Regions from separate parts of the Actinoalloteichus hoggarensis genome, predicted to be linked through region 3. Evidence: predicted binding sites of a transcription regulator. Region 3 holds the regulator's gene; each other region holds the start of a gene.
The links. The regulator LexA, encoded in region 3, represses DNA repair genes until DNA is damaged. The targets are predictions, from matches to a motif close to CGAACACGTGTTCG.
Positions count from the first base shown of each region.

Region 1: the regulator LexA is predicted to act here: its motif matches at 2,758-2,771, upstream of uvrA (excinuclease ABC subunit UvrA).
Region 2: the regulator LexA is predicted to act here: its motif matches at 3,516-3,529, upstream of AHOG_RS22785 (YbaK/EbsC family protein).

Region 1 covers NZ_CP022521.1:4,553,449-4,559,536, reverse strand. Annotated here, with positions in the region: gene AHOG_RS19305 (hypothetical protein) at 1-433, opposite strand, end outside; gene AHOG_RS19300 (MBL fold metallo-hydrolase) at 979-1,656, opposite strand; gene AHOG_RS19295 (maleylpyruvate isomerase family mycothiol-dependent enzyme) at 1,770-2,564, opposite strand; gene uvrA (excinuclease ABC subunit UvrA) at 2,944-5,796, shown strand; gene AHOG_RS19285 (S8/S53 family peptidase) at 5,805-6,088, opposite strand, start outside.
Region 2 covers NZ_CP022521.1:5,320,602-5,326,689, forward strand. Annotated here, with positions in the region: partial or broken gene AHOG_RS30620 (Lhr family helicase) at 1-125, shown strand, start outside; gene AHOG_RS22770 (NUDIX hydrolase) at 1,158-1,571, shown strand; gene AHOG_RS22775 (maleylpyruvate isomerase N-terminal domain-containing protein) at 2,221-3,000, opposite strand; gene AHOG_RS22780 (SAV_6107 family HEPN domain-containing protein) at 2,997-3,389, opposite strand; gene AHOG_RS22785 (YbaK/EbsC family protein) at 3,588-4,094, shown strand; gene AHOG_RS22790 (GNAT family N-acetyltransferase) at 4,148-4,660, shown strand; gene AHOG_RS22795 (DUF885 domain-containing protein) at 4,873-6,088, opposite strand, start outside.
Region 3 covers NZ_CP022521.1:1,826,851-1,832,938, reverse strand. Annotated here, with positions in the region: gene AHOG_RS08165 (vitamin B12-dependent ribonucleotide reductase) at 1-1,541, opposite strand, end outside; gene nrdR (transcriptional regulator NrdR) at 1,730-2,212, opposite strand; gene AHOG_RS08155 (LysM peptidoglycan-binding domain-containing protein) at 2,426-2,953, opposite strand; gene lexA (transcriptional repressor LexA) at 3,201-3,923, shown strand; gene AHOG_RS08145 (hypothetical protein) at 4,236-5,303, opposite strand; gene hflX (GTPase HflX) at 5,338-6,088, opposite strand, start outside.

The DNA of each region.
Region 1 (6,088 bases), 2.7 Mb from region 3:
CGCCCACACCGTCGAGGGCGAACAGCATGCGATCCAGCGATCGACACGGCGTGTGCAGGAGGAACGTCCGCACCTGGCCGAAGGCGGCGCCGACGCAGTCCGACTCCCGCCGCGCCGCCTGCCTTCTCACGCGTGTCCCCAGCCGCTTCCATGCGTCGCCCGCGTCACCTCTGCGTGCCGAGCCCTTGGCCTGATTCGTGCGAACGCGCAGCGACCCGCTCAGCGACGACCCGCCCGATGAGCCGGAACCGCCCGTGACACCCGTTCCGCCGAGCGTGCCCGTACCGCTCAGCACGGCGCCGCCCCCACCGCCGAGGGTCACGCCGCCTGCCGCGGCGGTGCCCAGCGCCATCACACAGGCGGCCGTCACCACGCCGCTCATCCGGCTGCCCTTGTCGGAGCCGCCGCCCGGCCCGCCGATCCTGCGATTCATTCCGCTCCTCGTCACCGCGCCGACACCGGCCGTGGAGTTAACGAGAGGACACCGCGGAGCGTGACGGTTTCAGGCAGGTTCGATCTTGGCGGACTGCGGACTGCGGACTGCGGACTGCGGACTGCGGACTGCGGCCTCGGCGCGCCCTCGTCGAGGAGACGGCCGATGCGGCGGCCTCTGGCAGGCCGGCCGATGCCCCGTCCGGCGACGGACCGCAACCCGCCCTGTCCGCCTGATGCCGCCGGCTCAGTGCCCCGTCGAGACACCTGCCCTCGGCGTCGTTCGACGTCGTGGCGAACCCGTGCCCCCGGGTTCAGGGGTCTGGTGGGTGGACGACCGACGACGGGCTCAGCATGCGATGACGTACGTCGACGTCGAGCACCTCGCGGTCTCCGTGGACGTCGGGTGCCGCAGGCATCCGCCGCGCCGCGCCCAGAGCCCCCGCCGTCGGACCAGCCGAGCGTCGTCACGACGACGAGACCGCACATCCGATCGAGGAGCGCCGGACGATCGCGGCCGGCGACGGTCCGGCGGCATGCGCCGGTTCACCAGCCTCGACTTCGCCATTCCCCCAGGTGCGGACGCTCCGCGCCGAGCGTGGTGTCGTCGCCGTGACCCGGATACACCCAGGTGTCGTCCGGCAGGACGTCGAAGATCCGTGTCTCCAGGTCGTCCATCAGGCTCGTGAAGTCCTCGGGGCTCGTCGTCCGTCCCGGTCCGCCGGGGAACAGCGAGTCGCCGGTGAACAGGTGCGCCGAGCCCTGCGGGTCGCGGTACAGCAGCGCGATCGAGCCGGGTGTGTGTCCTCGCAGGTGGATCACCTCGAGCTCGGAGCGCCCGACCTCCAGCGTGTGCCCGTTCTCCAACAGGAAGTCCAGCGGGACCGGCAGCGCCTCGGCATCGGCCGGGTGCGCGGCGAGATTGGTCCCGTAGGCGCCTGCCACCGCGCCCAACGCCTGCCAGTGATCGGGATGGCCGTGGGTGGTGACGATGGTGCGCAGGCGCGGCCTGTCGTCCTCGTGGCCCAGGAGGTCCGAGAGACGCTCAGGGTCGGCGGCGGCGTCGATGAGCACGGCATCGCCGCTGCGTGGGCAGTGCAGCACGTAGGCGTTGTTGTCCATCGGCCCGACCGACACCTTGGTGATGGTCAGCTCGGCGAGTTCACGACGCACGGCCGGGCCGCCGGGTTCGACATGACCGGTGTACTCCTGTGACACGTCCACGGACCGAGCCTAGAACCACGGCCCGTGGACGCCCGCACCGGCCGCCCGTCGGACCGCCGCGGGGTGGATGGGCTGGTGGGGATCACTCTGGTGGGGCGCCGGTCGCCGCCTCGTCAGTCCCATTCCGGCAGCGCGGGCAGCGTGCCGAGCAGTTCGGCTCCGTCGCCGCGGCCGATGAGCCAGCCGAGCACGGGCTTCGCCTTCCCGCGCACCGCGGGCGGGCCGTCGTCGGTGGCCGAGCCGATGAAGAAGGTGCGCTCGGTGCCGTCCGCGAACTCGACCCGCAGCCCGAATCGGGGCGCGTCATCCCTCGACCGGTATCGGGTGATGACGTCGACCAGCATCAACTCGATCTGGTCGTCGGGAATGTCGTCGATACCCGGTCCGACGTCGAGATCGACGAGGTGGATCCACACCTCTCGCTGCCTGATCCAGGGGATCTCGTCGGCCTGGAACGTCCGGCCGCGCCCGACGACCTGGGCGGCCCAGGCGGACTCGTCCAGGCCCGCGGCGGCCGCGTCGAAGCGTTCCGTCGCCGCGCGTACGTCCTCGCCGAGGAGTCGTGCGGGGCGGTCCACGCCCTCCTCGATGTCGGCGTTGCGATCGGCCGCGCTCTGATACATCGGATGCTCGACGTCGGTACGAGCCCAGGTGAGCAGGTTGACCAGGCCGTCCGCGTTCCGTGCCAGGTGGGTCAGCACGTGCGCCCTGGACCAGCCCGGCAACAGACTGGGCCCGGACACGACCGTGTCATCCAGGCTCTCCACCACCTCCAGCAACGCCCGGTTGGCCACCTCCAGTGCTCGCAGGCCCGCCGCGGCACTGGCCGCGGCACCGCCGACGCTGGTCCGGGGCGCCACCAGGCTCTCTTCGAGAGGCTGTGGATGGGACAGGTGGAGTTCTGCCATGACTGCTTCTCTCCCCGACTTCAGGGGACGTGCCTTGCACTTCCAGCGTAGGCCTGTTTCGACCGACGTAGGAAGCACCCGATCGGGGACTTGCCCACTACTTCGTGTGGCTCTCGTTGCAGAGAGTCGCGAATCTTATCGCTGGTGTGAGGCTAGGCACTCTCAGGCAGCCTCAGTGCTCGACGGACAGTCACGAAGACCCGTTCCTGTCAGAGGGCGGACCTAGCATGGAGTCTGGCCTGCGCCCGCTCGGTTGCGCGACTCGCCGAGCGCGATGCCCCAGGTCTGCGGCGGGTGCGCCACCCTGTCGCACGGAATTCTCGACCGACTCGGGCCGATGACCTCTCGCTCGGGCACGTGATCAGTTGAAGGGACCACAGTGTCAGACCGCCTCGTCGTTCGCGGCGCTCGCGAGCACAACCTCCGCGGTGTCGACCTGGACCTGCCCAGGGACAGCCTCGTCGTGTTCACCGGACTGTCCGGCTCCGGAAAGTCGAGCCTCGCCTTCGACACCATCTTCGCGGAGGGCCAGCGTCGCTACGTGGAGTCGCTGTCCGCCTACGCACGGCAGTTCCTCGGGCAGATGGACAAGCCCGACGTCGACTTCATCGAAGGCCTCTCGCCCGCGGTGTCGATCGACCAGAAGTCGACCAACCGCAACCCCCGCTCCACGGTCGGCACCATCACCGAGGTCTACGACTACCTGCGGCTGCTCTACGCACGCGCAGGCAAGCCGCACTGCCCGACGTGCGGCCACGCCATCAGCAGGCAGACCCCGCAGCAGATCGTCGACCAGGTGCTCGAGCTCCCGGAGAGCACCCGATTCCAGGTGCTCGCCCCCGTCGTGCGCGGCCGTAAGGGCGAGTACGTCGACCTCTTCGCCGAACTGCCCACTCAGGGCTACTCCCGAGTGCGCGTCGACGGCGTGGTCCACTCCCTCACCGACCCGCCCAAGCTCAAGAAGCAGGAGAAGCACGACATCGAGGTCGTGATCGACCGGCTCGCCGTGAAGGCCTCGGCGAAGCAGCGACTCACCGACTCCGTCGAGACGGCGCTGCGGCTGGCCGACGGCCTCGTCGTGCTCGATTTCGTCGACCTCCCCGAGCACGACACCGGCCGAGAGCGCCGGTTCTCCGAACGGATGGCCTGTCCCAACGGGCACTCGCTGGCCGTCGACGACCTCGAACCTCGATCGTTCTCCTTCAACTCGCCCTACGGCGCCTGCCCCGAGTGCACCGGGCTCGGCGTCCGCAAGGAGGTCGACCCCGAACTCGTGGTGCCGGACGACGAGCTGTCCCTCGCCGAGGGAGCCATCGCGCCCTGGGCATCCGGCCAGACCGCCGACTACTTCACCCGACTCCTGGAGTCGCTGGCGGAGAAGGTCGGGTTCCAGATGGACATGCCGTGGCGGGGCCTGCCCGCCCGCGTGCAGAAGGCCGTGCTGCACGGCGTCGACGAGAAGGTGCACGTCCGCTACAGCAACCGCTACGGACGCGAGCGGTCGTACTACGCCGCGTTCGAAGGCGTGATCCCCTTCCTGGAGCGCAGGCAGGAGCAGACCGAGTCCGAGTTCATGCGGGACAAGTACGAGGGCTACATGCGGGAGGTGCCCTGCCCGGCCTGTCAGGGCACCCGGCTCAAGCCGGAGATCCTGGCCGTCACGCTGGCGCACCGCGACCAGGGCGACAAGTCCATCGCCGAGGTCTGCGCGATGAGCGTCGCGGAGTGCGCCCGCTTCCTCGAAGGTCTTGCCCTGGGCGAACGCGAGGAGATGATCGCGGGCCGCGTCCTCAAGGAGGTGGCCGCTCGGCTGGGCTTCCTGCTGGACGTCGGCCTGGACTACCTGTCCCTCGACCGCGCGGCGGGCACGCTCTCCGGCGGGGAGGCGCAGCGGATCAGGCTGGCCACGCAGATCGGCTCCGGTCTGGTGGGCGTGCTCTACGTGCTGGACGAGCCCTCCATCGGACTGCATCAGCGGGACAACCACCGGCTGATCGAGACGCTGAGCAGGCTTCGCGACCTGGGCAACACCCTGATCGTCGTCGAACACGACGAGGACACCATCCGCGCCGCGGACTGGGTGGTCGACATCGGGCCCGGCGCGGGCGAGCACGGCGGGACGGTCGTGCACAGCGGCTCCTACCAGGAACTGCTGGCCAACGAGAAGTCGATGACGGGGTCGTACCTGGCGGGCCGCCGGACCATCCCGGTACCGGACGGCAGGCGCAAGATCGACCGCAGGCGGCGGCTCACCGTCGTCGGCGCGCGCGAGCACAACCTGCGCGGCATCGACGTGTCCTTCCCGCTGGGCGCCCTGGTCTCCGTCACCGGCGTGTCGGGGTCCGGGAAGTCGACGCTGGTCAACGACATCCTCGCCCGCGTGCTGGCCAACAAGCTCAACGGGGCACGGCAGGTGCCGGGCAGGCACACCAGGGTGACCGGGCTCGACCACGTCGACAAGCTCGTGCAGGTGGACCAGTCGCCCATCGGCCGCACGCCTCGGTCGAACCCCGCGACCTACACCGGCGTGTTCGACCACGTCAGGAAACTGTTCGCCGCGACGACCGAGGCGAAGGTGCGCGGCTACCAGCCGGGCCGGTTCTCCTTCAACATCAAGGGCGGCCGCTGCGAGGCCTGCGCCGGCGACGGCACGATCAAGATCGAGATGAACTTCCTGCCCGACGTCTACGTTCCCTGCGAGATCTGCCGAGGCGCCCGGTACAACCGGGAGACGCTGGAGGTTCACTACAAGGGCAAGACCATCGCCGACGTCCTGGACATGCCGATCGAGGAGGCGGCGACGTTCTTCGAGCCGATCACCGCGATCCACCGGCACCTCAAGACACTGGTGGACGTCGGCCTCGGCTACGTCCGGCTCGGCCAGCCCGCGCCGACGCTCTCCGGCGGCGAGGCACAGCGGGTCAAGCTGGCCACCGAACTCCAGAAGCGGTCGACCGGTCGCACCGTCTACGTGCTCGACGAGCCGACCACCGGGCTGCACTTCGAGGACATCCGCAAGCTGCTCGGCGTGATCAACGGACTCGTCGCCAAGGGCAACACGGTGATCGTGATCGAGCACAACCTCGACGTCATCAAGACGTCGGACTGGGTGATCGACATGGGGCCGGAAGGGGGTTCGGGCGGCGGCACCGTGGTCGCCGAGGGCACACCGGAGCAGGTACGGGCCGACGAGGCCAGCCACACCGGCCGCTTCCTGGCTCAGGTGCTCTGATCGACGTCTCACCGGGCTCGCGACGGGTCGAGCCCGGTGAGACCCGCACCGTCGTGCGGGGAGCGCGGCCGGGGCCATGCCAGGACGATCAGCGCGGCACAGCCGAGAAGCAGCAGCCCGGTCGACACGGCAGGCGGGAGCCCGGGAGCCGCCGGGAGACCGAGATCGCCGAGGCGAACGGCGTCCGGGGCGTCCAGCGGAGTGGCGTAGGCCCGACTCATCTCGATTCCCCGCATCGTCTCCTCGAAGCGCGGCGCGGTCCCGGAGTGCGGCGCGGTCTGGAGGTACGCCG
Region 2 (6,088 bases), 3.1 Mb from region 3:
GCCGGAGCGAGCCCCTCGTGGTGTCGCGGGCCGACGGTGAGCAGGCGTTGGGCTCGCGACTGGCCTCGGTGCTCCAGGCGGCCGGTTTCCGCGCCACGCCGAAAGGCCTGCGACTGCGCGGCTGACCGGTGGACGGGGCCGTGTCGGGATGCGGCGGGCCGGGTGTACCGGGCCGGGGTGTGCCGATCAGAGCACGACGTCGAGTCCGCCCTGCCCGAGGTCGTCGCGTTGAGTTCGACGAGTACTCGACCGCCGAACCCGGCCACCGGAGCCCCACGACCCGAGCAGGACCACGGATGGACAGCAGGCCGCCCGGCGACCCGACCGTTCCGGACGGCGAGCACCGCCTGCCGGAGTCGAGTCGCCGGACACCACGCGCGCAGGCGGGACGCCGACACGCGAGCGCGCGAACCGATCGGCCCGGCCCGACGAGCACCGCGATCCGCCGCAGGCGGTTCGGAAAGGCAGGCGTCGGGCGACACGCCGGACCACTCCGAACCGATCACCGGGTGCGTCGATCACCGTCCGATAACATCGCGGTGCACGAGAAAGGATCGTCCCTGCACAGCCAGGGTGGCACCGGCCTTCCAGGGCCGGTGAGGATCGCAACGCCTTTCGGCAGTCCCCCAACGCGGCCCGACCGATCTGTGGCACCGGCCTTCCGGGGCCGGTGAGGATCGCAACACTGTAGAGGGTTGCGGCGGGACCACCCCGAAACGGGTGGCACCGGCCTTCCGGGGCCGGTGAGGATCGCAACAGCGGTGTCGAGGCCGAGTGGTTCGACCTCTACCTGGGGTGGCACCGGCCTTCCGGGGCCGGTGAGGACCGCAACGACAAGGTGAGTAAGTTGATCGATCTCGTGGCCGGCAGGTGATCACGGTGACGCCGTCGACGTCGCTGTCTCGACGCGACCGAGGGCGGGGTACCGCAGCGATGACGGTGCGGCGGTCGTGCAAGCCGGTGAGGAGAACCGCATCGTCCGACGCGAGGCAGGTCGCGACATCGCCGGCATCGGTTGCCTCGACGCGAGGTGCGCTGACTGGTCATGTGATGCGGCACCTCCACGCGCAGCTCACCGCCGGCTTCACACGATGTCCAGCGACACTCTGTTGATCTGTCAACCGCGCGATGGCGACTACGCGCACAGTGGAGATCCGATGACGACGACCGGCATGTACCCCGTCTCGATCAAAGGTGTCGTCATCCGCGACGGCGCCGTGCTCCTGTTGCGCAACGACAGGGAGGAGTGGGAGCTTCCCGGCGGACGCCTGGAGCTTGGCGAGACCCCGGAAGAGTGCGTAACACGGGAAATCATCGAAGAGACATCGTGGCCGGTGAGGACGGGACCGATCCTCGATGCCTGGCCGTACCACATCACCGTGGCGCGAAAGACCGTCCTGATCGTGACCTACGGCTGTTATCCAGACACCGAAGCCGAACCGGTCCTCTCCCATGAACACGCGGAGATCGCCCTCGTGCCTGTCGATGCAGTCGAGGCTCTGCGCATGCCCGAGGGATACAAGCGGTCGATCGCGACCTGGTCCGCACGCCGCCACACTCCGGCCGCGTGAACCCCGCCGCCGACCGGCACTCTGGCTCTGGCCGACCGCGAGTGGAGTGCCGTTGCGTTCGTCAAGTCACCCATCATCGGGCCGAGCAGGCACGCCTTCCATACCTGACGGAACCGCAGCGGCGAGGCAGATGTGGCACCGGCCTCCGGGGCCGGTGCGGATCGCAACGCCGCCTGCCGCCCCGCGAGGACGTCGCCGACGGGTGGCACCGGCCCTGAAATACCGGTGCGGATCGCGGTCACAGATCGTGGTCGCCATCTGCCGGTTGACGTGGCACCGGCGCTCCAGCGCAGCACCGACCACGACAACACGAGCGTCGACGCCGGCCCGTCTCAATCCCGCCTAGGACCCCGCATCCGCGCGGAAGGACCTTGCCACCCACCGTCTGAACGGGGACGCGGCGGGCGACGTCGGCCGCAGGCGATCCGCTCGGCAGCACCGCATCGCAGACACGGCGGCTCGGGCCGCCCGGCCGAGCCACGCCCCGCCTACGCCCCAGGACCCAGGACCGCAGACCCAGGACTCAGGACCGAAGAGCCAGGACTCAGGACCGAAGACCCGGCCCCCGGCGCCCAAGACCCAGCACCCGCGCCTATCGGCGCACGGCCCGGCGGCGGCAGGCTGGAACCACCGCCGCCGGGCCGTCTTTTCACCGGGTGGCCACGTTCAACAACACCCAGAGCTGGGCGAGCGCGTCGGCGTCGCCGTCCATGGTGACCGCCCAGTCCGGCAGCCTGCCCCAGAGCCAGAGGTAGACGTGGAAGGGGTCGCCCGAGACCGTCGCGTCGACCTTCGGCGTCGCGTCCGGCGGCAGGGCCCGCACCGTCGTACCGGTGGCGCCCGCGTGCGTCAGCCAGACCCGGCCGCCCGTCCGTACCGCCACGGTGGCCTGCCGCGACGCGGTGATCGCCAGCTCGCCGAGACGGTGATCGAACCACAGTGTCAGGACCTCGTCGACGCCGTCCACCGCGATGTCGGTGTCGACGTGGTCGCAGCGCACACCCGCCGCGGCCTGCACGTCGACCCGGTGCACGATCGTCTCGTGGGTGAGACGCCGCGCCCAGAAGCCGAAGCTGCCGTCGGCGGGCCACCACGTCGGGCAGCGCTCCTCGGGCCGGTGCGCGGACAGTTCCCCCGCCACCTCGGCGAGCCCGGTCCGCAGATACTCCGCGAGCGGCCGATCGTCGCCCTGCCGGGGAAGGTGCACCTCGCGGGCCGGGACGGGGGTCCCGCCCGGCGAGCGGGTCCAGTCCGCGGTGGACCGGTAGACGTCGCCGAGCCGCCGCGCCGTCTCGGCCAGGGTCAGGCCGGGGCAGCCCGGCACCGGACTGTCGCCGGGCGCGCTGCCCACACAGGAGGCGAGCCGTTCGCCGTCGATGGACAGGACGTCGAGGAACCGCTCGTAGTCGATCGCCGTCACGCGCCTCATCGCCCGCCTCCCCACACCGCCGACTCGGCCAGCGCCGTGAACTGATGCACCTGGCGTTCGAGGTCGTCGGCATCCCGGACCGACACGGCGCGCAGGACGCCGGCCTGCACGGCCGCGTGTCGGGCCGCGCAGGATTCGAAGAAGCCCGCCCACTCGGCGAACTCCGGCGCGGCGCTGGAGAGCAGCCACCACACGCTGCGCGGGCCGCCCGGGCTCGGCTCCGGCCGGCTTCTGGCGGCCAGCACCGCCGTGCCCGCGCGCAGCGCACTCAGATAGGAGTGCAGGTAGCGGTCGTGGTGACTGATCGCACGGCAGGACTCGGCCAATGCGAGACGGGCCTGTTCGAGAAGGGCGAGCGCAGCGGAGGAGGGCACGGGCGCGGGCCGCATCGCCGGGACTGTCCGAAGGGGAAGGACCCGGTGGGCGGGTCCGTGGTGGATCACGGCGGAGTCGTACTGAACGGACACGGCGGCCTCCGAAGGGAGCTTGCTCGCGAGGACGAGTCAGACTTGGTTCGAACTGATGTTCGAACTTCTCCACAGTAACCCGAGATGCCGACAACGCGCCAGGCGTGATCTGATGAACGGGTGAGCTCGATCGAGCACCCCGGTGTACGCAAGGTCGTGGCGGCGCTGGCCGAGGCGGGCCTGCCTGCCGCGGCGGAGGCCGTTCGTGTCCTCGAAGCCGACGTCCGCACGGCCGCGCAGGCCGCCGAGGCGGTGGGCGTCGACGTCGGTGCCATCGCCAACAGCCTGGTCTTCGACGCGGGTTCGACGCCGTTGCTGGCCCTCACCTCCGGCGCGCATCGCGCCGACACCGCGCTGCTCGCCTCGGCGATCGGCGTCGCGGCGGTCGGCCGGGCGACGCCCGACTTCGTGCGCACCCACACCGGCCAGCCCATCGGCGGCGTCTCCCCGGTGGGACACCCGGCACCGATCACCACGCTCATCGACGCGAGCCTCGCCGAGCATCCGGTGATCTGGGCGGCCGCGGGCCACCCGAAAGCACTGTTCCCGATCACCTTCGCGGAGCTGGTCACGCTGACCGGCGGTCGGGTGCTGGACGTCGCCGAAGCGGGGGGCGCTCGCAGGTGAGCGCGGCAGCGGCAGCGGGCGGAGACCGCTTCGTCGAACTGTCCGCCGAGGACATGCGGACGCGACTCACCGAGGCACTCCACATCTACGTCACCGCGATGCGCTACCCGCCCAGCGCCATGCACCACCGCGGTCCGACCTGGCTCTCCCACGCGAGCCGCGAGGGCTGGCGGGGCGTCGCGGCCCTCGATCACCGGGGCGGCATGGTCGGCGTGGCCTACGGATACCGGGGCGCACCCGGTCAATGGTGGTACGAACAGGTGAATCACGGGCTGCTCGAGACCGGCGACGCCGCAGGCGCCCGGCACTGGCTTCGTGACTACTTCGAGCTGACCGAGCTGCACGTGCTGCCCAAAGCACAGGGACACGGCATCGGCGAGGGGTTGCTGCGAATGCTGCTCGCCGACGCCGAGGGCGCCGACGTCCTGCTCTCCACCCCGGAGGGCCCCAGCCGGGCCTGGCGGCTGTATCGCCGTGTCGGCTTCAAGGACGTCCTGCGTGACTACCGCTTCGCGGGCGACTCCCGTCCCTTCGCGGTCCTGGGCCGCACCCTGCCCCTGGACTGACGGGCGCGACCTGCGCCGGGGGTGCCGCGCTCGGCGCCGCTGCCGCCGGATCGGCGCCGCCCGAACCCCGACGCCAGACGCCACCGAGGGCCGCCTGGGTGTCCGGCGCGCGGCGAGGCGCGGCCGCCACCGGTCGCAGGACGGCCAGGCAGCCCCGCGCGCGGGAGGAGCAGGCGCCCCGACATCGACCGACGGCGGGGCGCCTCGGCGGCTCACAACCGCGCGAGCTGCTCCCGGAGGTCGTCCAGCCCCAGCGCGCCCATCGCCAGGGCGTCGCGGTGGAAGGCCTTGATGTCGAAGTCGGCACCGCCCCGCTTCCTCGCGTCGTCCCTGGCGGCCAGCCAGAGCCGCTCGCCGAGCTTGTAGGACGGGGCCTGGCCGGGCCAGCCGAGGTAGCGGTCGATCTCGTCGCGCACCAGGTCCTGGTCCTCGATGGTCCTGGTGAGCATGAACTCCAGGCCCAGCTCCGGCGTCCAGCGCTCGCCCTCGTGGAAGCCGGTGCCCTTCGGGATCTCCAGCTCCAGGTGCATGCCGATGTCGACGATCACCCTGGCCGCCCGCAGCAGCTGCGCGTTGAGCATCCCCATCAGGTCGCCGTCGTCGGAGAGGTAGCCCAGTTCGCGCATCAGCCGTTCGGAGTACAGCGCCCAGCCCTCGCCGTGTCCGGACACCCAGCACATCAGGCGTTGGAACCTGTTGAGGCGCTCCCGCTCGTGGACGGCCGTCGCCACCTGGAGGTGATGCCCCGGCACGCCCTCGTGATAGACGGTGGTGACCTCACGCCAGGTGGCGAAGTCGGCTCGGCCGGTGTTCACCGACCACCACATCCGGCCCGGCCGGGACATGTCGTCGCTGGGGCCGGTGTAGTAGGCGCCGTTGCCGCCGCCGGGCGGGGCGATCCGGCACTCCAGGTTCATCAGCGCGTCGGGGATGTCGAAGTGCACGCCACGCAGCTCCCGCAGGGCGGCGTCGGAGAGGTTCTGCATCCACTGTTGGAAGGCGTCCTGGCCGGTGATCTGGTAGCGCGGGTCGGCGTCCAGTGCCGCGGCGGCCTCGGCGAGCGTGGCGCCGGGGCGCAGGACGCGACCCGCGACCTCCTTCATCTCCGTCTCGATGCGGAAGAACTCCTCCCAGCCCCAGGCGTAGGCCTCGGCCAGGTCCAGCCGCGCGCCGATGAAGTAGCGCGACCACAGCTGGTAGATCTCGGGCCCCGAGGCGTCCTTGGCCGGGGCCTTCGGCGCGAGGTCGGCGCGGAGGAACCGGGCGAAGTCGGCGTAGGCCCGGGAGGCGGCGTCCGCGCCCGCCGCCAGCTCGGTGCGCAGCGTGGCGCTCACGTCCGTCCGGTCGTCGGCGCCCTTGATCAACGAGGTGAAGAAGGAGTCGACGTCGCCGCCGCCGGACCAGGTGTCGCACTGTTCGGCGACCTTC
Region 3 (6,088 bases):
CGCATGACCCGCTGGTGCGCCTCGGCGTTGCGCGCGTAGCCGTCGTACGCGCCGACGATGCCCGCCAGCTCCGCCGACCGCCGGTAGGCCACCCCGGTCATGAGCGAGGTGATGGCGGCGGCGAGGGCCCGGCCGCCCTCCGAGTCGTAAGCGTGCCCGGTCGCCATCAGCAGTGCGCCCAGGTTGGCGTAGCCGATTCCCAACTGACGGAACCGGCGGGTGGTGTCGCCGATGGCCTCGGTCGGGAAGTCCGCGAAGCAGATCGAGATGTCCATCGCGGTGATGACCAGTTCGACCGACTTCTCGAAGAGCTCACCGTCGAAGGTGCCGTCCTCCTTGAGGAACTTCATCAGGTTGAGCGAGGCCAGGTTGCAGCTGGAATTGTCCAGGTGCATGTACTCCGAGCACGGGTTGGACGCGGAGATACGCCCCGACTCCGGGCAGGTGTGCCAGTCGTTGATCGTCCCGTCGTACTGGATCCCCGGGTCGGCGCATTCCCAGGCCGCCTGGGCGATCTTGCCGAAGAGGTCCTCCGCGTCGACCTCGTCGATCACCTCGCCGGTGAGCCTGGCACGAAGACCGAAGTCGCCCTTGGACTCCACCGCCCGCATGAACTCGTCGGAGACCCGCACGGAGTTGTTCGCGTTCTGGTACTGCACCGACACGATGTCGGAGCCGCCCAGGTCCATGTCGAAGCCCGCGTCACGCAGCACGCGGACCTTCGCCTCCTCCTTGGCCTTGGTCTCGACGAACTCCGCGATGTCGGGGTGATCGACGTCGAGGACGACCATCTTGGCGGCACGCCGGGTGGCACCGCCGGACTTGATGGTGCCTGCGGAGGCGTCGGCGCCACGCATGAACGACACCGGGCCGGAGGCGGTCCCACCCGAGGAGAGCAGCTCACGGGAGGACCGGATGCGCGACAGGTTCAATCCCGCGCCCGAGCCGCCCTTGAAGATCAGCCCCTCTTCTCGGTACCAGTTGAGGATCGACTCCATCGTGTCGTCGACGGCGAGGATGAAACAGGCCGAGACCTGCTGCGGCGAGGTCGTCCCGACGTTGAACCACACCGGGGAGTTGAAGCTGAACACCTGGTGCAACAGCATCCAGGTCAACTCGTGCTCGAAGACCAGCGCGTCCTCGTCGGTGTCGAAATAGGCGTTCTCGACGCCCGCCGCGACGTAGGTCTTGACGACCCGGTCGATGAGCTGCCGCAGGCTGTGCTCCCGCTGCTCGGAGCCGACCGCACCGCGGAAGTACTTGCTCGTGACGATGTTGACGGCGTTGACCGACCAGAAGTCGGGGTACTCGACGCCACGCTGCTCGAAGTTGACCGAACCGTCACGCCAGTTCGTCATCACCACGTCGCGGTGCTGCCACGTCACCTCGTCGTAGGGATGGACGCCCTCAGTGGTGTGCACTCGGCGCACTCGGAGACGCGCCCCCGCGTCGCCGCCCGGCTCGCCCGACGGGCTCGCCGTGTTCGCCGCCGCCTTGGCCCGCTTGGACCGTGCCGGCGCACTCCCGACGGTCTCTGTCATGCCGCTCACTCTCATTCTCCAGGGTCGAAGGCCCGGACGATCCCCTCATCGTCCGGCCGGGACCCGGCTCGGTACCGCACCGTGTTCATCGCTGATCGCACCGTCTCAGCCCGAGCCGAGACGGTGCCGCACTGTGATTCCCACCCGTCCGCCGAAAGGGCCGCCGCCGCCGCCCGTCAGCGTGTCGATCAGACGAGGGCCTCTCCAGAAGGCCGTTCGCCCGCAGGGTCCGCCGTCCGCAGTTCGGCGATCTCCTTCTCGAAGTCCTCCACCGAGGAGAAGGATCTGTACACACTCGCGAAGCGCAGATAGGCGACCTCGTCAAGGCTGCGCAGCGGGCTGAGGATCGCCAGTCCGACCTCGTTACTGGGGATCTCCGCGCACCCGGTCGCCCGGATGGCGTCCTCGACCCGATGTGCCAGCTGCTGCAGTGCGTCCTCGTTGACCGGCCTGCCCTGACAGGCACGTCGGACGCCTCGGACGACCTTGTCCCGGCTGAACGGCTCGGTGACCCCGGAGCGTTTCACCACGGCGAGGACCGACTCCTCTACGGTGGTGAACCGCCGCCCGCAGTCGGAGCAGGATCGTCTGCGCCGAATCGCCTGACCGTCCTCCACCTCACGGGAGTCGACCACGCGCGAGTCGGGGTGCCTGCAGAACGGGCACCGCACGATCCATCACCTCACATAACCGGTCACCGAGAGCTGCCCGTGTCATTCTGCCACCGCCTCAGCACGAACTGTGGCAAAACCCCAATCTGTGGACACGCCAGCCGGTGCAACCACAAGATGTTGGGGTAGAACCTAGGCTCCGATCGATCGGATTGCAAGTCGACATGCGGTCCGACACGCCGGTCGAGGAGACCGACGAGGCGAGGCCCCGACTCACCCGCGTAAGCCTCGGCCCGCCGCGGGGACCCGCAGCACCCGACCCACGCGCAGCTCGGCGATGTCGGGCCCGTTGAGCAGTCGAATTCGCTCGACGACCTCCGCCGGGGCACTCTCGGGGACCGTCCGCCGCGCTATCGACCAGACCGTCTCGCCCGCCCCCACCGTGACAGTCGTCGTCTCGACGGGGACCGGGCCGTCGGCGGCGGGCCGGGACGAGACCCAGGCCGCTCCGAGCAGCGCCGCGACGAGCAGCAGCGCCCACAGGCTCGACCCGAACGCCCCGACCCGGTACCGACCCGCCCTCGGCCTGCCCGGCCCTCGCCGCACGCGACACACTCCTGAACCGCCCGCCGAACACGCCGTGCCCAGCCGCAGCAGCCGACCACGCCGTGCCGCCGCCCGGTCCACGACGAGACGCTCCGCCCGTCGCGGGCGCGAGCGGGCCCGCCCCGGCCGCCGATCGCCGGGGGCACCGCCATCGCCCCGAGGACTTCGGGTGCGCTCGTCCGAGATGATGGTCACGAGTCCTCCCGCGAAGGTCTTTCATGATTCGAACAGACGTTCGATCGAACCGCTGTGCGAATTTGTATCACCACATTCGCGAGATGGCCAGCCCGGGGGACGAATTCCTTCGAACAGGTGTTTGATCTTGCGTAGTTCACGAGTTACCGTTGTGGTCTCTCCACGAGCACGTAGCGTGAGAATGACTGATGGGGCACCCGCGAAGGGTGGCGGAGTGAGGCCTGCACGACAGGCCGGGAGGCACGAGATGGCACGCAAGACGACGGCGCAGGACACCGGCGGCGCGCGCGATGGCGCGGCGGTGCGTGCACTACCCGAGCAGTCCGAGACCACGACGGTCGAGGAGTTGACCCCCCGGCAGCAGAGAGTGCTGGCGGTGATCCGTGAGTGGCTGGATCGCAACGGCTACCCGCCGAGCGTGCGGGAGATCGGCGAGGCGGTCGGGCTGACCTCCACCTCCTCGGTCGCACACCAGCTCAGGACCCTGGAGCGCAAGGGCTATCTGCGCCGCGACCCGAACCGACCTCGGGCCGTCGGCGTGCTGCCCGTCGACCGTGTCGCACAGGCGGCGGGCACGGCGACCGATGCGGACGGCGCGCCCGTGTACGTCCCGATGCTGGGCAGGATCGCCGCAGGCGGACCGATCCTCGCGGAGCAGGCCGTGGAGGACGTCTTCCCGCTGCCTCGCGAGATCGTCGGCGAGGGTTCGCTGTTCCTGCTGAAGGTCGCGGGCGACTCGATGATCGACGTGGCGATCACCGACGGCGACTGGGTGGTCGTGCGCCAACAGCCCACCGCCGAGAACGGCGACGTCGTCGCCGCGATGATCGACGGCGAGGCCACGGTGAAGACCTTCAAGCGACGGGACGACCATGTGTGGCTGATGCCGCGCAATCCGGCCTACGAACCGATCCTCGGCGACGAGTCGACGATCCTCGGCAAGGTCGTCGCCGTGCTACGCAGGCTCTAGACGCACGCGACCGGCCCGGCCGCACGACCGGCCCGGCAGGCGGCGGGACGAGGCACCGCAGGACCGCCACCCTGCAGTGCCCTTTCACCGACGGCGGGCCGGTCGCGGTGGCGGCGACACGGCGCGCGGGCTCCGGGCGACGTCCCGGCTTCGGTAGGACGGCGGCGGCCGGTGCACGGCGCCACCGGCCCCTCCGATGGTCGGAACCCATTTCACACCCCGCGGTGCGGCGGACGGCCGGTGACGCCCCTCGGCCCACCGGGCTCCACGCCTGCGTCCGCGAACGCCGCTTACGCCGTGCAGGCGGCACGGTCACCGCCGGGCGCGGCGGCCCCTGCCGCGCCACCACGCCAGCGTCGCCGCCGCGATCAGCACGGCGCTCACGCTGAGTCCCAACTCCTGCCACCGCGGCGAGCTCACCGCATCCGAGTTCGCCGAGGCCTCCCCCGACCGCGCTGCGCCGTGGACGGACTCGCCGCGTTCGGGTTCCGGGTCGGTCGACGCCGCCGCCTCCCGATCCCGACGTTCCAGCTCCGCCACGAGGAGTCCGGCGGCATCAGGCACCGCACGGATCGGCTGATCCGCGCCCTCCGAACCGCTGAGCAGCGTCCCGTCCGGTTCCCACGCCACCGCCTCGCCCTGCGGCTCGTTCGGCAGCGGGATACGCAGTGGTTCACCCGCCAGCGCGCTGAGCACGTCACCGTCGGGCGCGGAGAAGAGGTAGGCGTCGGTGTAGGTGCGCAGGGCCACCATCGTCCCGTCCGGGTGAACTGAACCACCGGTGACCAGGAAGGAGCCGACGAAGCCCGGCACAGGGCCGCCGGGAGTGTCCGAGCCGCTCAGCCGTACCTCGCCCACCCGTTCCAGAGGCACCGGGCCCGGCACGGCCAACGGCTCGGCAGGCCGGTAGATCTCCGCCGGGCCGATCAGCTGCTTCGTCACGATGTACGGGACGCCGTCGCGACCGATCAGCAGCGCCTCGGCGTCGCGCGGGCCGTCCGGGTAGGTGAGTCGATGCAGTGCGGCGACCCCGTCCGGCCGGACGGAGACCAGAGCGACCGTCTCGCGTCGAAGTCGGTTGTCCCCCGTCTCCGCGACCCACAGGGTCCCGTCGGGAGCCATCGCCAGATCGCCGACGTCGTAATGATCGACCCCGGTCGGGATCACCCTCTCGACGACGCAGTCCCGCCCGACCACGAACACCTGAACGAGCGGATCGTGGTCGTTGACCATGTACCAGCGGTCGCCGTCGGACACCAGGCCCGAGAGCATGGTGACCGCCGGATCGGTCATCACGCACACCGGCTCCGGCTCGGGAACGGCGACGGCCGCCCAGGCGGGCGCCGCCGAGGCGAGCAGCCCTGCGGCGAGCAGCGGCACAACCCTACGCGCCGCCCTCGCCTCTCCGCGTCGCTCAGTCCGCGGCGGCCTCCACGAGCGAGTCGGCCAGCTCGGCTGCCAGGCTCTCGCCCACCCGTGCCCGGATCGTCGTGCCCTCATCAGAATGCCGTTCTTCCAGGACCTCGCCCTCCGCGTGCAGACGCGCGGCCAGCCGACCGTCCGTATAGGGCACGAAGACCTCGACGAGCGAGTCCGGCCGGGGAATCAGTTCAGCGATGCGCTCACGGAGGGCCTCGATGCCCGCACCGGTACGGGCCGAGACGAAGACCGCGCCCGGCAGCAGGTGTCGCAGCCGGGCGACGGCGACCTCGTCGGCCGCATCCGTCTTGTTCACCACGAGCAGTTCCGGCGGCATCTGCTCGTCGCGGTCCTTGGTGATCTCGGCCAGCACGTCGCGCACGGAGGAGACCTGACGCTCTGGCCGCGGGTCCGCGCCGTCCACGACGTGCACCAGCAGCTGTGCCTCGCCCACCTCCTCCAGCGTGGAGTGGAAAGCGTCGACCAGCTGATGAGGCAGGTGCCGGACGAAGCCCACGGTGTCGGTGTAGGTCAGTGTCCGTCCGTCCGGCGTCGTACCGCGACGGGTGGTCGGGTCGAGCGTCGCGAACAGCGCGTCCTCGACCAGGACGTCCGCGCCGGTGATGGCGTTGAGCAGACTCGACTTGCCTGCGTTGGTGTAGCCGGCGATGGCGACGCTGGGAATCTCGTTGGCGATCCGCCGGCCCCGCTTGGTCTCGCGCATCCTGCTCATGTCGAGGATCTCG